Regions from separate parts of the Shewanella frigidimarina NCIMB 400 genome, predicted to be linked through region 1. Evidence: predicted binding sites of a transcription regulator. Region 1 holds the regulator's gene; each other region holds the start of a gene.
The links. The regulator FliA, encoded in region 1, starts transcription of late flagellar genes. The targets are predictions, from matches to a motif close to CTAAAGNTNNNNNNNNNNNNGCCGATA.
Positions count from the first base shown of each region.

Region 2: the regulator FliA is predicted to act here: its motif matches at 2,678-2,704, upstream of SFRI_RS03245 (DUF5610 domain-containing protein).
Region 3: the regulator FliA is predicted to act here: its motif matches at 2,832-2,858, upstream of pomA (flagellar motor protein PomA).

Region 1 is NC_008345.1:1,408,003-1,414,439, reverse strand. Features, by position in the region: gene SFRI_RS06200 (protein-glutamate methylesterase/protein-glutamine glutaminase) at 1-581, opposite strand, end outside; gene SFRI_RS06195 (chemotaxis protein CheA) at 612-2,822, opposite strand; gene SFRI_RS06190 (protein phosphatase CheZ) at 2,838-3,575, opposite strand; gene cheY (chemotaxis response regulator CheY) at 3,589-3,972, opposite strand; gene SFRI_RS06180 (RNA polymerase sigma factor FliA) at 4,017-4,736, opposite strand; gene SFRI_RS06175 (MinD/ParA family protein) at 4,729-5,610, opposite strand; gene flhF (flagellar biosynthesis GTPase FlhF) at 5,615-6,437, opposite strand, start outside.
Region 2 is NC_008345.1:735,487-741,923, forward strand. Features, by position in the region: gene SFRI_RS03230 (hypothetical protein) at 253-471, shown strand; gene SFRI_RS03235 (hypothetical protein) at 706-897, opposite strand; gene SFRI_RS03240 (FMN-binding glutamate synthase family protein) at 1,046-2,533, opposite strand; gene SFRI_RS03245 (DUF5610 domain-containing protein) at 2,740-3,357, shown strand; gene SFRI_RS03250 (ferredoxin--NADP reductase) at 3,501-4,250, shown strand; gene SFRI_RS03255 (Fe(3+) ABC transporter substrate-binding protein) at 4,467-5,474, shown strand; gene SFRI_RS03260 (ABC transporter permease) at 5,561-6,437, shown strand, end outside.
Region 3 is NC_008345.1:3,349,986-3,356,422, reverse strand. Features, by position in the region: gene dxs (1-deoxy-D-xylulose-5-phosphate synthase) at 1-1,521, opposite strand, end outside; gene ispA ((2E,6E)-farnesyl diphosphate synthase) at 1,544-2,425, opposite strand; gene xseB (exodeoxyribonuclease VII small subunit) at 2,465-2,701, opposite strand; gene pomA (flagellar motor protein PomA) at 3,041-3,808, shown strand; gene SFRI_RS14415 (flagellar motor protein MotB) at 3,812-4,738, shown strand; gene thiI (tRNA uracil 4-sulfurtransferase ThiI) at 5,101-6,437, shown strand, end outside.

The sequences.
Region 1 (6,437 bases):
GGATTAGCGCTATGACGATCTGCCGAGGTTGTTGATAAACTGGAACGAGTCGCTACTGGCGTTGTTGTGGAAGCCAAACGACTACTTAACGGGCGGCGAGGCGTATTTGTCTCTGGAGCAGCAATCGTTGAACGACGAGATTCTATTGTTGAAGTCGGTGTTAACGAACTTGACCGATACATCCTACGTCGACCTAACGCTTTAATTCGTTGCTGTAACAAAAGAATCGCATCGTCTTTATTCGTTGCTATATCTTCAAAACGTTTTGGCAAAAAATCTAATGCGCCGGCTTCTAACGCATCAAGTGTCGCTTTAGCACCATCATGAGTTAATGATGAAAACATCAAAATAGGTGTAGGATTATTAGCCATAATTTCACGGACAGCAGTTATACCGTCCATCACAGGCATTTCAATATCCATCGTAATGACTTGAGGCTTTAATTTTGCAGCCATTTCAACAGCTTCTTTGCCGTTAACGGCAACTGCGACGACTTCGAGATCAGGATCTTGATTGACAATCTCACTGACTCGACGTCGAAAAAAGCTAGAATCATCTACAACTAGTACTTTTATGGCCATTTAATTCCTTAAATAATGGAACTTTTATTCTTATTTTTTGCTTTTAGCGTAATGTTTTAGTAGTCCTGGCACATCTAAAATCAGTGCAATACCACCATCGGATGTAATAGTCGCACCCGCCATTCCTGGAGTTCCTTGTAACATACTGCCAAGCGGTTTAATGACAACTTCTTCTTGGCCTATCAATGCATCAACAACAAAACCAATTTGCATCGTGCCAAGCTGAACAATAACCACATGACCATGCTTTTTATCGCCATGTTTAAATGTTGATTTTTTACTGTGCAGCCAATGTTCTAGGTAGAATAATGGCACGGCCTTATTACGGAAAATTACCGTCAATTGACCGTCTACTATATTGGTTTTTGTTAAATCTAAATTAAAGATTTCATTCACACTCGATAATGGTAGTGCAAAAACTTGATTAGACACATCAACCATCAATGTCGGCATAATAGCCAAGGTTAATGGCACTTTAATTTCGAGAACCGTGCCCTTACCTTTCATAGAATCAATATAAACAGTACCGTTTAGTTGGTTGATGCGGGTTTTCACCACATCCATACCCACTCCACGTCCTGAAATATCTGAAATTTCAACTTTGGTTGAAAATCCTGGGGCAAAAATCAAGTTATAAGCTTCGTTATCGGTCATTCTCGAGGCGGCATCTTCATCAAGCACACCACGACTTATCGCGATTTGTTTTAGTTTCTCAGGATCCATTCCCGCGCCATCATCCTCAATTTTAAGCAGGATATGGTCGCCTTCTTGGCTAGCCGATAAGGTAATTGTACCGGTTCGAGATTTACCACTCGCTTCACGAGTAATCGGCATTTCGATACCGTGATCAACTGAGTTACGAACCAAGTGGACTAAAGGATCGGCTAATGCCTCAACTAAGTTTTTATCAAGATCGGTGTCTTCACCAATCATGATTAAATCAATTTCTTTATTTAAGGTACGAGCTAAATCGCGAACAACACGCGGGAAACGACCAAAAACTTTCTTAATCGGTTGCATGCGGGTTTTCATCACCGCACCTTGTAAATCAGCCGTAACCAAATCTAGGTTTGCAAGCGCCTTGGACATTTCTTCGTCTTCACGATTAATGCCTAAACTAACCAATCGGTTACGCACTAAAACTAACTCACCGACCATATTCATGATTTGATCTAAACGAGCAGTATCAACACGAACTGTTGTTTCGCCTTGTGGGACAGACGCCGCTTTTGCAGGCGTTTTATCTTTTACTGGCTCAACCTTTGAAGCAACAGCCGGGGCTGATGTCGCTACTGGTTTAGCTGTAGGGGCTGGACTCGTTTTTGCTGCTTGTGGAGGTGCGACGGCTTTAGTAGGTTGAGCTGGAGGAGGCGTTTGCGATTTAGCGACTGGCGCAGTACCTTTACCATGTAATTCATCTAAAAGACGTTCAAATTCATCGTCTGTGATTTCATCAGAATCAACCAAGGGTTCAACAATAGGCTTTGCAGCGGGCTTAGATGGAGCAACAGGTTTGGTTTTAGCTTCGAATGAACCAGAGCCATGTAATTCATCTAATAATGCTTCAAATTCATCATCAGTAATTTCATCGCTACCAATTGTTGTAGCAGGCTTTGAGTCAATATTGTCTTTTTTTACTTCAGAAGGTTTAGCTGCAACAGGACTTTTACCCGGACCATGTAAGGCATCAAGCAACGCTTCAAATTCTGACTCATCAATGTCATCAATACTGCCAGTGTCAGACATTTCCGTTGATGGAATACTGATATCTTCGACGTATTCAGGCTCACTAAATTCAACAATATTTTCAATTGGTTCCGGTTCATCCGCCGACATTTCTGAAGGTAATGGTGCACCCGAACTTAATAATTTGAGTTTAGCAAGTAATGCAGAATCAGCAGGGTCTTGTGATTCTCCCTGTTGAGTTTGAGCAAACATGGAATTAATGGCGTCGACCGCTTGCAAAATAATATCCATTAATTCTGCATTTACGCCACGTTTACCGGTGCGTAATAAATCGAACGTGTTTTCTGCTTCATGACATACGTCAACCATCGGTTTTAGACTTAAAAAACCAGCCCCACCTTTAACGGTATGGAATCCACGGAAAATAGCATTAAGTAAATCACTGTCATCAGGATTATTTTCAAGAGCAACTAGCTGCTCCTGTAGAAGCTCTAAAATCTCGCCAGCTTCAATTAAAAAGTCCTGGAGTATCTCTTCATCAACATCAAAAGACATTAAATTGACTCCTAATTAGAAACCCAGACTTGATAGCAGATCGTCTACTTCATCTTGACCTGTCACCACATCTTCACGCAGTTCAGCATGCATGATGGGACCTTCTGCTTCTATTTTATTTTCGTTTATAGTTGGCGATGATTCGGTAGTATGATCACCGAATACCGTTAGCATTGAGACCAAATTACTTTCTACTTCACGAACCAAATCAATCACTCGACGGATCATCTGCCCCGTCAAATCTTGGAAGTCTTGCGCCATCAAAATTTCATTTAATAACTCGCGAAGACGATTAGAATCATTTTCACTATGTAACATAAACTGCTGAACATCATGACAAAGCGACTTAAACTCACCCATTTCAATGTCACGACGCATCAATTTATCCCACATTGGCGTCACTGATTGTATATTGCTAATGATGGTATCGGCCAAAGGCAGACATTCTTCAACTGCATCCATAGTTTTATTTGCAGCTTGTTCTGTCATGTCGATAACATAGTTCAATCTTTCTTTAGCATCTGGTATTTCAGTATTAGCTAATTCAGATAAACGGTTATCAACTTGAAAATCTTTTAGTGCGCTATGGAGTTGTCGAGTTAGCTTACCGACTTCTTCAAAAAGCTCACGCTGTAATGGCGTAGCAAGCTCTCTGATCATTTCATCGGCTTTATCTTGTTGACTCAAGGTAAGCAATTCAACAAGTTCTTGGGCCTGTTCGAGGGTGATTAACCCCGATATTGATGCCTGCATGACTTATCCTTGCTTATGCGAGTCGTTCAAAGATTTTATCTAACTTTTCTTTTAACGTAGCTGCGGTAAAAGGTTTTACTACATAACCATTTACACCGGCTTGCGCGGCAGCAATAATCTGTTCACGCTTAGCTTCTGCAGTTACCATTAGCACAGGTAAATGCTTTAACGAATCATCTGCACGGATTGCTCTAAGTAAGTCAATACCTTGCATTCCAGGCATATTCCAGTCTGTTACCACAAAATCAAAATCGCCTTTTTGTAACATAGGTAGGGCTGTTGAGCCATCATCTGCTTCTTGGGTATTATTAAATCCCAAATCTCGCAACAAGTTCTTAATGATACGCCTCATTGTTGAAAAATCGTCAACAATAAGAATCTTCATATTCTTGTCCAAGGTTTCCTCCGGTGAGCTGACACTCGTTTGCTCTAGATAAGTTATTATTCTTGTGTCCAATGCTTGAGCTTCGCTTTTAATCTGAGCATTGCCTGACTTAATATCTGGCTTACTCGCGATTCGCTAACTTCAAGGATGGCACCGATTTCTTTTAAATTTAATGCTTCGTCGTAATATAACGACAACACTAATGCATCTCTTTCTGGCAATGTCTTAATTGCTTCAACCAATGCAGATTGGAATTGAATTTCAGCAAGCGAGTCAAAGGTTTCATCTGGTGATTCGTTATCTGTGATTAACACATCTTGCGAAACACCAAGATCTTCTATGCCTATGATTTTACCAACAGAAACATCATTTAAGATATGATGGTACTCATCGAGCGACATATCAAGTTTTTCAGCAATTTCTGTATCGTTGGCATCTCTTCCAAGCAGTTGCCCCAATTCATCAATTGCATGTGCTACTAGACGATTATTACGATGAACTGAGCGCGGAACCCAGTCACCACGGCGAATTTCATCAATCATTGCACCACGAATTCTGATGCCAGCAAAGGTTTCAAACTTAGCCCCTTTACTATTATCAAATTTAGAAGAGGCCTCAAGTAACCCCATCATCCCTGCTTGTAATAAATCATCAAGTTGCACCGATGCTGGTAATCTTGCCAGCATATGATGAGCAATTCTTTTTACCAACGGTGCATACTGTTCAACAATAGACGTTTTGTTATCGAACTGAGTATACGCTGCGGCTTTATTCACTCGTTCTTCCTTCTTGTATCGGTTTACGTTGTACAAGACGTTCAACAAAAAATTCTAAATGACCACCAGGCTGTTGTGGAACTGGCCAAGTCATAATTTTGTTGGCTAATCCATGATAAGCAATAGCTGAAGGAGACTTAGGATACGCTTCAACAACTAACTTTTGCTTACGAACAGCTTTACGTAAATTTTCATCAAATGGTATTGTTGCCACTAATTCTAAAGCAACATCTAAAAATCTATCAGTCACTTTACTGAGTTTAGCAAATAATTCCATACCTTCTCGAAGACTACGAACCATATTTGCCACAATTTTGAAGTGGAACACACCATGTTCACGACTTAATATTTTAATTAGCGCATAAGCATCAGTAATTGATGTTGGTTCGTCGCAAACGACAATCAATACATCCTGTGATGCACGAGAAAAACTCAGCACCATGTCTGAAATACCCGCGGCAGTGTCTACAATTAAAATGTCGAACTGAGTACGCATTTCACTAAATGCACGGATAAGTCCAGCGTGTTGTGCTGGCGATAACTCAACCATCGCTTGAGAACCAGATGTGGCAGGAACAATACCAATACCTTTAGGTCCGCGTACAATGATGTCATCTAATTCGGCATCTCCAGACAAAACATGAGATAAATTTTTCTCAGCACGTATCCCAAGCATGACATCGACGTTGGCTAAACCTAAATCGGCATCAAGCACTAATACGCGTTTGCCTTTTTCAGCTAGTGCTACCGCAGTATTAATTGACACACTGGTTTTGCCCACTCCGCCTTTACCACCGGATACGGCAATTACTTTAACTTTATCGTTATTTGGTTGATTCATCATACGTAAACCACTTGCTTGATCCCGAGTCATATCTTTACTCAAATGCATAGGCTGTGTCATTAGACCACACTGTGTCTTGTGACGATTGTTGTTCTGTTTCATTTAACGCCGCGAGAGCTTTCTTAGCCAACTCTAACGTATCTGCCACTTTCATGTCCTCAGGAACACGTTGACCGTCAGTAACATAGCTCAATGGTAACTCATTTTGAATCAATACGCTCAATGCACCTGCAATTGATACCGATTCATCTAACTTTGTTAAAATCGCACCGGCTAATGGAATTCGTTTAAAATGTTCTACAGCATCTTGTAACACACGACGTTGGCCAGTCGCTGATAAGACTAAATAGCTCCGTATTGGGATCCTACTATTTGCTGTTAAATTATCCAATTGCTGATATAAGCGCATATCACGCTGCCCCATACCTGCCGTATCAATTAATACTAACTTACGATTTCTAAATTGATATAAAATTTGTTCTAATTCGGTTAAATCATGTGCTTGCTTAACCGGACAGCCCATTATTTTGCCATAAGTCGCTAATTGCTCATAGGCACCAATACGATAATGGTCAGTGGTAATCAATGCTACCTGTTCTGGGCCATGATGGGCGGCAAATCGAGCGGCTATCTTAGCTAAAGAAGTTGTTTTACCGACACCAGTTGGACCAACAAACGCCACAACACCACCGCGTTTGACAATGTCATCGCCTTGATTATCGAGTAAATTGGCTAAACTTTGTGGTAAAGCTCTTACTAAATCTGCTGGAGTGTAGTGTTGACTTAACCCAGCTAGTTTAGCAGCAACTGCTGGAGAAAACTCTGCTGCAATCAATTTACTTTCTAACATTGCGCCG
Region 2 (6,437 bases), 670 kb from region 1:
TGTCGGATAAAATACCGTCATCGGTACAAATAAGAACCTATTTATAGCGTAAAAGTTCAATATCTGACTACTTTAACAGCGCTGAATGGTGTTTAAATCGTCTGGTTATATTTAAGGCTAATGAATTTTTTGACGACAGTGATCAACGCAGTTAATCTATAGCCTAACTTGTGGGTTATTTATTCCGGATAACTATATTTTTCAATCAATTGGATTTTATTAAAGGTGCGAATTCGTGTATGGAGGTGACTTGTGCATAATATTGCGTTAATTGCGGCGCTAGAAGGCACCCGACATCAAGTGACAACTGATTGGTTTGCTATTATGGCAATGCTTAAAACACGTAGCATGTCTGATGATGCTATTAACATTGTTTATAACGACTTGTGTGCTGGCTTAAGGGTAACAACTCGTGGGCTCACTTTAGCTAAGTCTATGAACAACGACCTCGATAAAAATATTATTAAATAAAGTGATGGTCCGCAGAACATTCTTTTCTAGTTTAAATCGGTTTAATTAACTCATGCTGGGTCATAGATTTGCATAATTTGTAGATAAAGTGATATCAACGGATTATTTTGAAATGTTCAATTGATTTTAACCGCTATTATTTGGCTGGTTTATGTTATCAAATACTTGGAAGAAGATAGGAATTATATTGAGTTGATTCAGTTGTGACGAGTGCTGCTACTAATTATCAAAAGCTTACTTTTTCTGCCAACCAATACACACCATTTTTATGAGTGCTGCTGGAGACGGATCTAGTGTTAAGCGCTTAATTCTACCTTGTTCAAAACACACAAATTCACCTTCGATTTCTGTCATTCGATTACAGTTTTTACAGCTTAAACTTAAGCTTTTGACATTTAGATCTACTGCATTCGTTTTTATGTTCAACGCGAAATCCTCTGAATTGGTGCCTCTTTAAAATCACATTAAGGCTACTTACTGTGATCGATATCAAAGTATATTGTACACGTTTTCTTAACTTCGGCAAAGTAATCCGCTAGGGGCCCCTGTTATTTACTGTGATTGATGGTCTACTTTATTGCATGTGTCGGTAATGTTTATCGAGAGTTACAGCTACACCTGTGGATTGTACTATTCGGGCATGATGGCGGGTTAAGTATCTCGGGTCGGTTACACCACATGAATGTGCGATCATGGTTAAATCGTAATGTAAGAAATGATTGTAGTTTGCGACTCGTGCAGATTTATCTTTTGGATCTAAGCCTTTTTGCAATCGTATATTATGAGTGGTTATACCGGTTGGGCAGGTGTCTCGGTTGCACTGTAGCGATTGAATACAACCTAAGGCAAACATGTTTCCGCGAGCTGAGGCGATAAAGTCGGCGCCAGTGGCTAATGCCCATGCCACGTATGACGGCATGATCATTTTACCGGTCGCAATAACCTTAATGCGTTGTTTAAAGCTGCGTTCATTCAGTAAATCAACCAGTAACGGTAAACTTTGGCGCAGTGGTAAGCCGACATTATCCATTAAAGCTTGGGGGGCTGCGCCCGTACCACCATCGGAACTGTCTAAGGTAAAAAAGTCTGGCGCATATTCAATACCACGACGTTCAATTTCATCGAGGAATTCAGTAACCCAAGACATATCACCTAATACCGCTTTAATACCGGTTGGTTTTCCGGTGATATCTCTTACTTGATTGATCATATCGATAATGTCAGCAACATTATGTAATTCAATATGGCCATTGGGGCTTATGGAGTCTTGCCCTGCTGGAATACCGCGAATGGTTGCTATTTCTTCGGTGACTTTTATCGCCGGTAAAATGCCTCCTTTTCCAGGCTTCGCACCTTGGCTTAATTTAATTTCAAACATTTTTACTTCAGAATGAGCGGCAATATCGGTCAGCTTTTGTGGATCTAAATGACCATGCTCGTTACGCACTCCGTATTTAGCGGTACCTATCTGAAAAACTAAATCACAATGTCCTTTGAGATGATAAGGGCTTAACCCACCCTCACCAGTATTGAGCCAACAACCTGCTTTTGCTGCGCCATGGGATAGTGCTGTAACGGCTGGACGAGACAAGGCTCCAAAGCTCATTGCCGAGATATGGCAAATTTTATCAGTTGTGTAAGGGTGTTTACATTCAGGACCAATGGTTACTGCGATGGTTTGGTGAGTGTCATGATCACTGACGGGGAATGCTGAGTTCATGAACATTACCGCGCCCGGTTTATCCAGAACTTGTGTCGACCCAAACGCAATTGTTCGGTCAACATTTTTAGCTGCGCGATATACCCAACTGCGTTCGGCTCGATTAAACGGCAGTTCTTCGCGATCTTGAGAAAAAAAGTATTGTCTAAAAAACTCACCTTGTTTTTCAAATATATATCGAAAACGACCGATAACAGGATAGTTGTGTCGTATGGCTTGTTTTGTTTGCAGTTTGTCAGCGATAAACATGTAAATTACAGCGATCAATAATAACCAAAATAACACTAAGAAAAGACCGGAAAAAATATCTATTCCCCACATAAACCAATGTTGTTGCGGCATGTTGTTATTCCTATCTGGCTTTTAATCTGATTACCATATTAGCAGATGTTCATTTGGGCAAGTTAAATTGATGATGTTAATCAACAAGCTATTCTTTAGTAAACGTAATATAAATAAATTTTTCTTAATTGTTTTAATGTATGGCTTTAGAAATGTGTATTTTGGTCGATAATTAAGCTATCGGTCATTGTATGTGAGCTAATATCATGGAAATTAAACAATCAAATAGCAGTAATGCGAGTCCACTGCGTGACAATAAAACAGTCAATACACCGCAAACTTCATCAACCCACCAAGCTGAAAAAAATACGCCGGTTGAGTCTAAGTTAACCAGCAATCAGCTAAGTCGACAAATGATGAATAATTCGATTTTAGCGGCGCAAGAAGAGGTCAGTATTGCTGCGGGTGATAAGTCTATGGCATTACTTTATCGTGCCGCGATTGAAGCCATTAATGAAGAGCTTGCGCCAACGCTAGGGGAGAACTCAGTCCAAAAGAGTATTGAAAGTGGAGTGGATTACTCTCCTGAAGCGACTGCCGATCGTATTGTCAGCTTTGCCACAAATTTTTTCTCGACACATCAGCAACAAAATAAATCCATGGGATTTGATGAGCAAGTTAGCAGTTTTATGGTGAAAATTGGCGATGCTATTGATCAAGGTTTTAAAGAGGCTAGCGATATCTTATCTGGGCTAAAAGTCTTAGACGGTGATATTGCTGCTGGTGTTGATCAAACCTATGAACTCATACAACAAAAACTTGCTCAGTTTCAGCAAGACCGCCTAGATGCTAATTCAGCAAAGCAAGATTCATCAACTACGTAAACTTAGCTCTGTTCTTTTTAAGCGAATTAATAGCGTTAGATTATTCGCTATAGATATAAATCTGGAAGGCTTTTAATTAAGCAAATATCTGTATAGATTGGTATTATAGTAGATACATAGGCCAGTCTAAAAGGAACAAAGTCATGTGGATTACCGGTACCGTGCTAAAACGCATTGATTGGAATGATAAATTATTCTCGTTGCGTATCAAAGCCGATGTCGAACCTTTTATCGCAGGTCAGTTTATTAAGCTTAGCCAAATGCGTGATGATAAACGTGTCGCGCGGGCGTATTCGCTTGTCAATCCACCAGGGACTGATTATGTCGAAGTGCTGGCTGTTGCGGTAGAGGATGGTCAGTTATCGCCAGATCTAAAAGCATTAAGCCCTGGTGATACCATTCAAGTCACGCCTAAAGCGACCGGTTTTATGACTTTAGATGAAGTGCCTAAAGGGGCATTGCAAGGCAAGCACTTATGGCTGTTAGCGACAGGCACTGCAGTGGGTCCATTTATCTCTATGCTTGCAACCGATGAGCCATGGCAACGCTTTGAAAAAGTCGTGTTAGTTTATGGTGTAAGGCTTGGTGAAGATTTAGCTTATTTAGAAACGATTAAACAGTTTATTAGCCAACATCCTCTTCAGTTTGTGTTTATTCCAATTGTGACCCGTGAAGATTATCCCGAAGGCTTATCATGTCGCATTCCTGATGGTATTAGCAGCGGATTAATTGAACAGAAAGCAGGCTTAGGGATTAATGCAGAACATTCTCAAGTGATGATTTGTGGTAACCCTGGAATGATAAGTGATGCGCAAACCGCTTTGGTTGAAAAAGGCTTAGCAAAAAATCTTCGACGAGCGCCAGGGCAAATTACGGTCGAAAAATACTGGTAACACTTTGGTCAATCTATAGTTCCATGATAGTGGCTTAAGCTTGCCATATTGCCATACAGCATGACGATTTGATGTTTTAGCTTTGGCAACTTAACTGTTGAGAGTGAAACAGCGCTTGCTCCTTTTGGTATGATCACTTACTCTATTGCAATTGATAACCATTATCAATTACGCCGGTTGTGGCGGAATATTGATTCAGTTAGGGAGAGTTGATTAATGAAATTGTTAAAAAGTGTCGCATTATTAGGGTTGGCTTGTGTTGCTTCTTCTGTGAGTGCCGCAGAGGCATTAACGGTTTATTCTTACCGCCAAGCTTTCCTGATTGAGCCTATTCTAGAAAAGTTTACCGAACAAAGTGGTGTCGACGTAAATGTTGTTTTTGCTAAAGATGGTATCGCAGAACGTATGGTGCGCGAAGGCCGCCTATCTCCCGCAGACGTGGTATTAACATCTGATTTCTCTCGCTTAATGGAATTAGTGGAAAAGGATCTTATTTCTCCCGTCGACAGTGCGGTGATTGATAGTAATATTCCAGCTCAATATCGGTCACAACAGAACAATTGGTATGCGCTGACAATGCGCGTTCGTAACCTGTATTCTTCTAAAGATCGTAGCGGTAAAATTGACATCGATTACGAAGACTTAGCCTCAGCAGAATACAAAGGTAAAATTTGTACTCGCAGTGGCAAACACCCTTATAACGTCGCATTAGTGGCGTCGATGATTGCTCATGACGGTGAGGCGAAAACTAAAACCTGGTTAGAAGGGGTAAAAGCCAATCTAGCCCGTAAGCCTCAAGGTAATGATCGTGATCAAGTGTTAGCAGTTAAAGAGGGCATGTGTGACATTGCTATCGGTAACAGCTACTACTATGGCAACATGCTGATGGATAAAAATCAGAAAAGCTGGGCAGAAGCGGTTGAAATTAACTTCCCTAATCAACATAACCGTGGTGCTCATGTAAACGTATCAGGTATGGCATTAGCCAAACATTCACCGCATAAAGATAACGCGATTAAGCTCATGGAATTTCTTACTTCAAACGTTGCGCAGAAAATGTATGCTGAAGTTAATATGGAATATCCGGTAAAAGCTGATGTAGCACCGTCTGAATTAGTGGCGTCATGGGGTGATTTTAAAGCCGATAGTTTGCCTATCTATAAGTTGGCTGAACACCATCAAGCTGCTGTAAAATTGCTTGATGAAGTGAAATTTGATCTTTAACTGAAGCTCGTTTAAATATTATCAGCGCATTATCGATATGATTTACAGATTTATCGATAGTGCGTTGAGTTAACTCGGTATTATTTATGATTTTAGGTTTAACCAGAAGCTGGTCGCTTGCTGGTTATATTATTACGGCAATATTAATCTTGCCACTGATTGCCTTAATTGTGCAGTCCACTCTTCCTGATCAAGCTGTATTTAGCCATTTATTCAATACAGTATTACCGACATACATCGCCAATAGTTTATTGCTCATGTTGTTGGTTGGACTTGGAACACTGGTTTTAGCGATTCCAGCTGCTTGGTTAATTGCCCGTTGTGATTTTCCCTTTCGCCGTTATTTTCAATGGTTACTCCTTCTTCCATTAGCGATGCCAGCCTACATTGTGGCGTATGTTTATACCGATATGCTTGATTATGCAGGTCCAGTGCAACGTGTATTAAGGGCTTGGTTTGGCTGGCAATCTCCCCACGATTATTATTTCCCCGCGATACGTAGTCTTGGCGGGGCAGCGATAATATTGTCGTTAGTATTATTTCCTTATATTTATTTATTAGCGCGTACTGCGTTTATGGAACAGTCTTCCAGTTTATTATACGCATCGCGTGTAATGGGATGCAGTCCGTGGCGCAGTTTTTGGCGTCTTGCACTGCCAATGGCAAGACCTGCTTTGGCTGTCGGCGTGGCACTTGTTGCAATGGAAACCGCAGCAGACTTTGCCACCGTGAGTTATTTTGCCGTACCAACATTAACGACAGCAGTTTACGACACGTGGCTTGGCTATGGCAGTTTAACGGCGGCAGCAAAGCTGTCAGCCATTATGCTGTTGGTGGTATTTTCTATGATTGGCGTTGAGCGGTTTGCTCGTCGTAAACAGCAATTATTTCAAAAACAATCCTCCCTCAACGAAGCTGACAGATATGTGTTGTCATCGAAAATGGCTTGGGTCGCACTAGGAT
Region 3 (6,437 bases), 1.9 Mb from region 1:
AATTTTTTGACCTTGACGGGTTAACACCCCTTTACCAATGGGTATCATCGTCATGGTGTCAATTTGTTCTGCCCCTGTAGCAAAACCACGAGGGTAACGTACTGCAGTCGGCCCATCTTGATAGCAATAACCGGTATAGAGCATTTGGCGACATTCATTTTCATCTGATGGCGCCATAATAATCATATTCGGAATACAGCGCATAAAGCTTAAATCGAATGCACCTTGATGAGTTGGGCCATCTGCACCAACAATGCCACCACGGTCAATGGCGAATAATACTGGTAAACGTTGTAAAGCCACATCATGGATAAGTTGATCGTATCCGCGCTGTAAAAAAGTTGAATAAATAGCGACTACAGGCTTTAGTCCTGCACAGGCAAAACCTGCTGCTAATGTAACTGCATGCTGTTCGGCAATGGCAGCATCAAAATATTGGCTTGGGAATCGTTGTGAAAATTCAACCATACCTGAGCCTTCACGCATAGCGGGCGTAATAGCGACTAACTTGTCGTCTGTTGCGGCCATGTCGCATAACCATTTACCAAATACTTGTGAAAACGTAGGCAAACCTGGTTTAGTTGTCGGTTTCTTAAACTGGCTGGGATCAAACTTAGGCACCGCGTGCCAACCGATAGGATCTTTTTCAGCAGGTTCGTAACCACGACCTTTTTTGGTCATGATATGCAGTATCTGTGGACCCTTGAGGTTGCGCATATTACGCATGGTTTCAACGAGCGAATCAACATCATGGCCATCTATTGGGCCAATATAATTAAACCCTAACTCTTCAAAAAGCGTTGCAGGTACAACCATGCCTTTAAGGTGTTCTTCAGTACGCTTAGCCATTTCTTTAATGACAGGCATCCCTTTAAGGACCTTTTTACTGTTTTCTCGAATGGTGGTATAAAAACGACCTGACATCAGTTGCGCCAAATGATTATTCAGTGCGCCAACATTTTCAGAAATCGACATTTCATTGTCATTCAGTACCACGAGCATATCATTGTGCAAGTCGCCAGCATGATTGAGGGCTTCAAATACCATTCCCCCTGTCATGGCACCATCACCAATCACAGCAACCACTTTTCGACCAACACCTTCTTTCCCTGCCGCAATCGCCATGCCTAATGCGGCACTAACAGAGGTACCAGAGTGACCCACGCTAAACGTATCGTATGGGCTTTCTTCACGCCATGGGAAAGGATGTAAGCCATTCTTTTGTCGAATGGTGTGCATCTGTTCACGACGATCGGTAAGGATTTTATGTGGATAAGCTTGATGCCCTACATCCCAAACTAACTGATCAAAAGGGGTATTGTAGACATAATGAAGTGCCACAGTTAATTCAACTGTGCCTAGGCCAGAAGCAAAATGTCCGCTAGAAATAGCAACAGACTGAAGTAAGAACTGTCTGAGTTCATCAGACACTTGTGGAAGTAAACCTTGAGGTAACTTCCTTAATTCTTCTGGTGTATTAGCTTTCGCTAGTACTGGAAATTTAGAAATATCGAAGCTCATAGCGAGATTGTCTGACTCTTTATTATAATCTTCGCTCAATAATGTAGTGGGCGAAGTCTGCAATTAACTGGCTATTGTATGGTAATTTAGTCAGCGCTGATAGTGCATCTTGTATTAGTTGTTCTGCACAGGCTTTGGCACCATCGAGACCTAATAGTTTCGGGAAAGTGCTTTTATTCGATTGCTGATCGCTGCCTTGTGGTTTGCCTAGCTCTTCGGTGCTAGCGGTAATATCTAAAATATCATCTTGCACTTGAAAAGCTAGCCCAAGCGTATGGGCATATTTCATCATTAATTTGTAATGCTCATCGGGTACGTCAGCAGCAATTAAGGCAAGCTCAACCGCACAACTGATTAACGCTCCGGTTTTTTTATTATGTAATTCGGTTAATCGGTCTAAATTTATACTGTGATCTGTAGCACTCAAATCAATCGCTTGCCCACCGCACATACCCTGATAGCCTGATGCTTTCGCGAGTACTCTGACCATCGCCAGTTGTTGCTTCGGATGTAAGTCATTACAAGGGGCTGTGATAATTTCAAAAGCCAATGTTTGCAATGCATCACCGGCTAAAATAGCGGTGGCTTCGTCAAATGCAATATGCACAGTAGGTTGGCCACGACGAAGAGCATCGTTATCCATTGCCGGTAAGTCATCGTGTATTAACGAATAGGCATGAATACACTCAATGGCAGCAGCGGCTTTATCAAGTGCATTAATGTTAACGCCTAACATGTCACCTACACTGTAGACCAAAAATGGTCTTATGCGTTTCCCGCCCAATAGCGCGCCATGCAGCATCGCTGCTTTTAAATCTGGTGCAGCGTCATCGAGCAGCGTTAAATGTTGGTTAAGAATTCCATTAACGCGATTTTGGTATGTTGTTATTGCTTCAGCTAACACGTATCAATACCTATTATTCAATACACACTATGTTGACGATTATTCACTTTCTACAGTGAACGACGCTAATTCGGCATCATCTTCATTTAATAAGATAGAGACTTTTTGCTGTGCTTGCTCAAGTTTGGCTTGGCTTTGACGAACTAACTTAATGCCGCGCTCAAACTGTTTAAGTGCATCATCCAGCGACACTTCACCTTGCTCCAAATGAGCAACAATGGTTTCAAGTTCAGTTAATGATTGTTCAAAACTGAGATTTTCAGGTTTTTTAGCCACGAGTTATATTCCTTTCATTCAGCGTGTGACAAGGTATATCAGCCCAGCGTATCGGTCAAATACAGTCGCTGGTTATTTGCTCAACAGCACGCTTTGTTATTGAATTTTGTTTAGAATGTACAAAAACAAGCTAAACTTGAGCCAAGTTTGTCCGATAACAAGTCATGATTTAACATTACTAGCGAAAAATAGTATTGAAACTTTTGCTGTAATACATAACGATGGGCATTGTTATCAACACAAAATGCTGACGGATTATTCGGGTCGTATAACGTGCGCTAACAGCACGGTGGAAGTAGCACAAATAAGCAGCGTAATGACTGCGATTGAGGAGAGGTTGTGGATTTAGCTACCCTAATAGGTATTATCGGTGCTTTTGCATTTATTATTGGTGCAATGATCACCAGTGGTGGTATCGGATTATTTATCGATGTACCGTCAATTTTGATTGTTGTGGCAGGCTCTTTATTTGTGGTGATGATGAAATTTAACCTAAAGCAATTTTTAGGTGCAATAAAGATTGGTATGAAAGCCTTCATGTTTAAATTAGATAAACCTGAAGACTTGATAGAACAAGCTGTCACCATGGCTGATGCTGCCCGTAAAGGCGGTTTTTTAGCATTAGAAGAAGCGGTTATTACCAACACCTTTATGCAAAAAGCCGTTGATATGTTAGTTGATGGCCATGACGGTGATGTGGTGCGCAACGCATTAGAAAAAGACATTGCATTAACTGAAGAGCGTCACAAAACCGGGGTGGGTATTTTTAAAGCCATGGGCGATGTGGCACCTGCAATGGGCATGATTGGTACTTTGGTTGGTTTAGTGGCGATGCTATCTAACATGGATGACCCCAAATCCATTGGCCCTTCAATGGCAGTGGCATTGTTAACGACTCTCTATGGTGCGGTGATTGCCAACATGATCGCCATCCCGATGGCGGATAAATTATCATTACGAATGAACGAAGAATTGCTTAATCGTAATTTAATTATGGATGCGGTTTTAGCGATTCAAGATGGGCAGAACCCACGAGTTATTGAAGGATTTTTGAAGAATTATTTAGCTGAAAGTCTGCGAAAAATTGATACAACGGACGGAGAGTAACTCATGGCTAAGGCCAAGTGTGATTGTCCACCCGCTGGCGCCCCTATGTGGCTGGCCACATTTGCAGACTTAATGTCGTTGCTGATGTGTTTCTTCGTGTTGTTGCTAGCGTTCTCTGAAATGGACGTGATGAAGTTTAAACAAATTGCTGGCTCTATGAAGTATGCGTTCGGGGTGCAAAATAAAGTTGAAGTGAAAGACATTCCTAAGGGGACGTCTGTTATTGCGCTTGAATTCCGCCCTGGTCGCCCCGATCCCACGCCCATTGAGATCATTAATCAACAAACCAATGAAATGACTCAGCCGACGATAGAATATCAGGCGGGTGAAGAAGACAGTGCTGGTGGTACTCAAAAGCAAAGCGGTGAGCAACGTGGTGGCAATGCAGCCGCAACAGCGCAACAAGAAGCTGAAGCTGTTAAAAAAGACGCAGCCTCTTCGCAAGAAAACATTAATGATCAAGTTAAAAAAATGGCTGAAAAACTCAATGAAGAAATTGTTGATGGTGCCATTGAAATTGAATCTTTAGGCCAACAAATTATTATTCGTATTCGTGAGAAAGGCTCGTTTGCTTCTGGATCAGGTTTTTTACAACCTAAGTTCAAACCGATTGTGCGCTCTATTGGTGAGTTATTAAAAGATGTCCCCGGCATTATTACTGTGTCAGGTCACACTGATGGTGCAGATATCAATAATGAGCTTTACAGCTCAAACTGGGAACTTTCAAGTCAAAGAGCTGTTGCTGTGGCTCATGAGTTAAGAAGAGTCTCTGGTTTTGATGAATCCAGGATGAAAGTAGTTGGAGAGGCATCTAACCGACCATTAGTCGCCAATGATTCCAATGAAAATCAAGCTCGGAACCGTCGTGTAGAAATCTCTATCGAGCAAGGTAAAGCTAAAGAGTCGAATGAAATAATAGTGACTAAATAGTTTGCCATCAAATGTTAAGCGCAATCTCTGTAGATTAACGAGGTTGCGTTTTTTTGTTCTAGCAATATGGTTTTTAGTCATAAAATGGCTTTTAACTATCGCTATTCACAAGCCGAACACTATCAACTATGTCTCGAGCTATGACGAATCACAGATAAACAAAGTGAATGTGTTTGGTTAATAGGCATCCTTTGGTATAATCCGCAAATTATTGCATACGCTTTACTCTGCGCTTGATGGCTTAAGCTAACCGAGTAGACAGAGCTTTGCTGTTTTTTTATTTATTATCAATGTATTACTATCTCTTTACCGAGTAACACCGAGTGTAGTTCTATTGTGATGGTTATACCTGTGGACGCCCCATGAAGTTTATTGTAAAGCTGTACCCTGAAATTATGATGAAGAGCAAGTCGGTAAGAATGCGCTTTACCAAAATGCTTGAAACTAATATACGTAATGTGCTTAAAAATGTGGATGAAGGTGCAAAAGTACAACGGTTATACGATCGTATCATCGTGCAAGTACCGAGCGATAAACCTGAATTGTGTGACGTTTTTGCAGATCGACTAGCTTGTATTCCAGGTATTGCTCATGTGGTGCAAGTGAGTGAGTACAGTTTTGATTCGATCGATCATATTTATCAGCAAGCTTTGCCTAAATACCGTGATGAAATTGCCGGTAAAACTTTTTGTGTCCGCGTAAAACGTTCTGGTAATCATGACTTTAATTCAATTGATGTTGAGCGTTATGTCGGTGGTGGATTAAATCAACACACTGAGGCGCTAGGGGTAAAACTTAAAGACCCTGACGTAACCGTTAATCTTGAAATCAATCAAGATAAGCTTTACATGGTTGAACGTCGCATTCAAGGTTTGGGCGGTTTTCCTATGGCGACACAAGAAGATGTGTTGTCACTTATTTCGGGTGGTTTCGATTCTGGTGTGTCGAGTTTTCAGTTTATTAAAAAAGGCGCTCGTACCCATTACTGTTTCTTTAATTTAGGTGGCGCTCAGCACGAAATTGGCGTTAAGCAAGTCGCGTATCACCTGTGGAAAAAGTACGGTGAGTCTCACAAAGTACGTTTTGTGTCAGTGCCATTCGAGCCCGTGGTTGAAGAGATTTTAGAGCGTATTGATAACGGTCAAATGGGTGTGGTACTTAAACGTGTAATGATGCGTGCAGCGACACGTATTGCTGACAAATACGGTATTCAAGCGTTAGTAACAGGTGAGAGCTTAGGTCAAGTATCTAGTCAAACACTGACTAATCTAAATGTTATCGATCGCAGTACCGATTTATTGATTTTACGCCCGCTTATCGCAATGGATAAACAAGATATTATTAATCAGAGCCGTATTATTGGCACTGAAGATTTTGCGAAGTCTATTCCCGAGTATTGTGGTGTGATTTCACAAAAACCTACAGTTAAAGCGGTATTATCTAAGGTTGAAGCAGAAGAGCTGAAATTCTCTGAAGATTTAATCGACCGTGTAGTAGCATCTGCTGTGGTAATGGATATTCGTGATATTGAAGCTGAAATGAACCAACAAGTGACCGAAACTGAAACGGTTAAAGACGTGGCTTCAGGTGAAATAATCATTGATGTTCGTGCTCCTGAAGAAGAAGAGCGTAGCCCATTATTAATTGATAATGTAATGGTTAAAGCGATTCCATTCTTTAAGTTAGCGACCCAATTTGC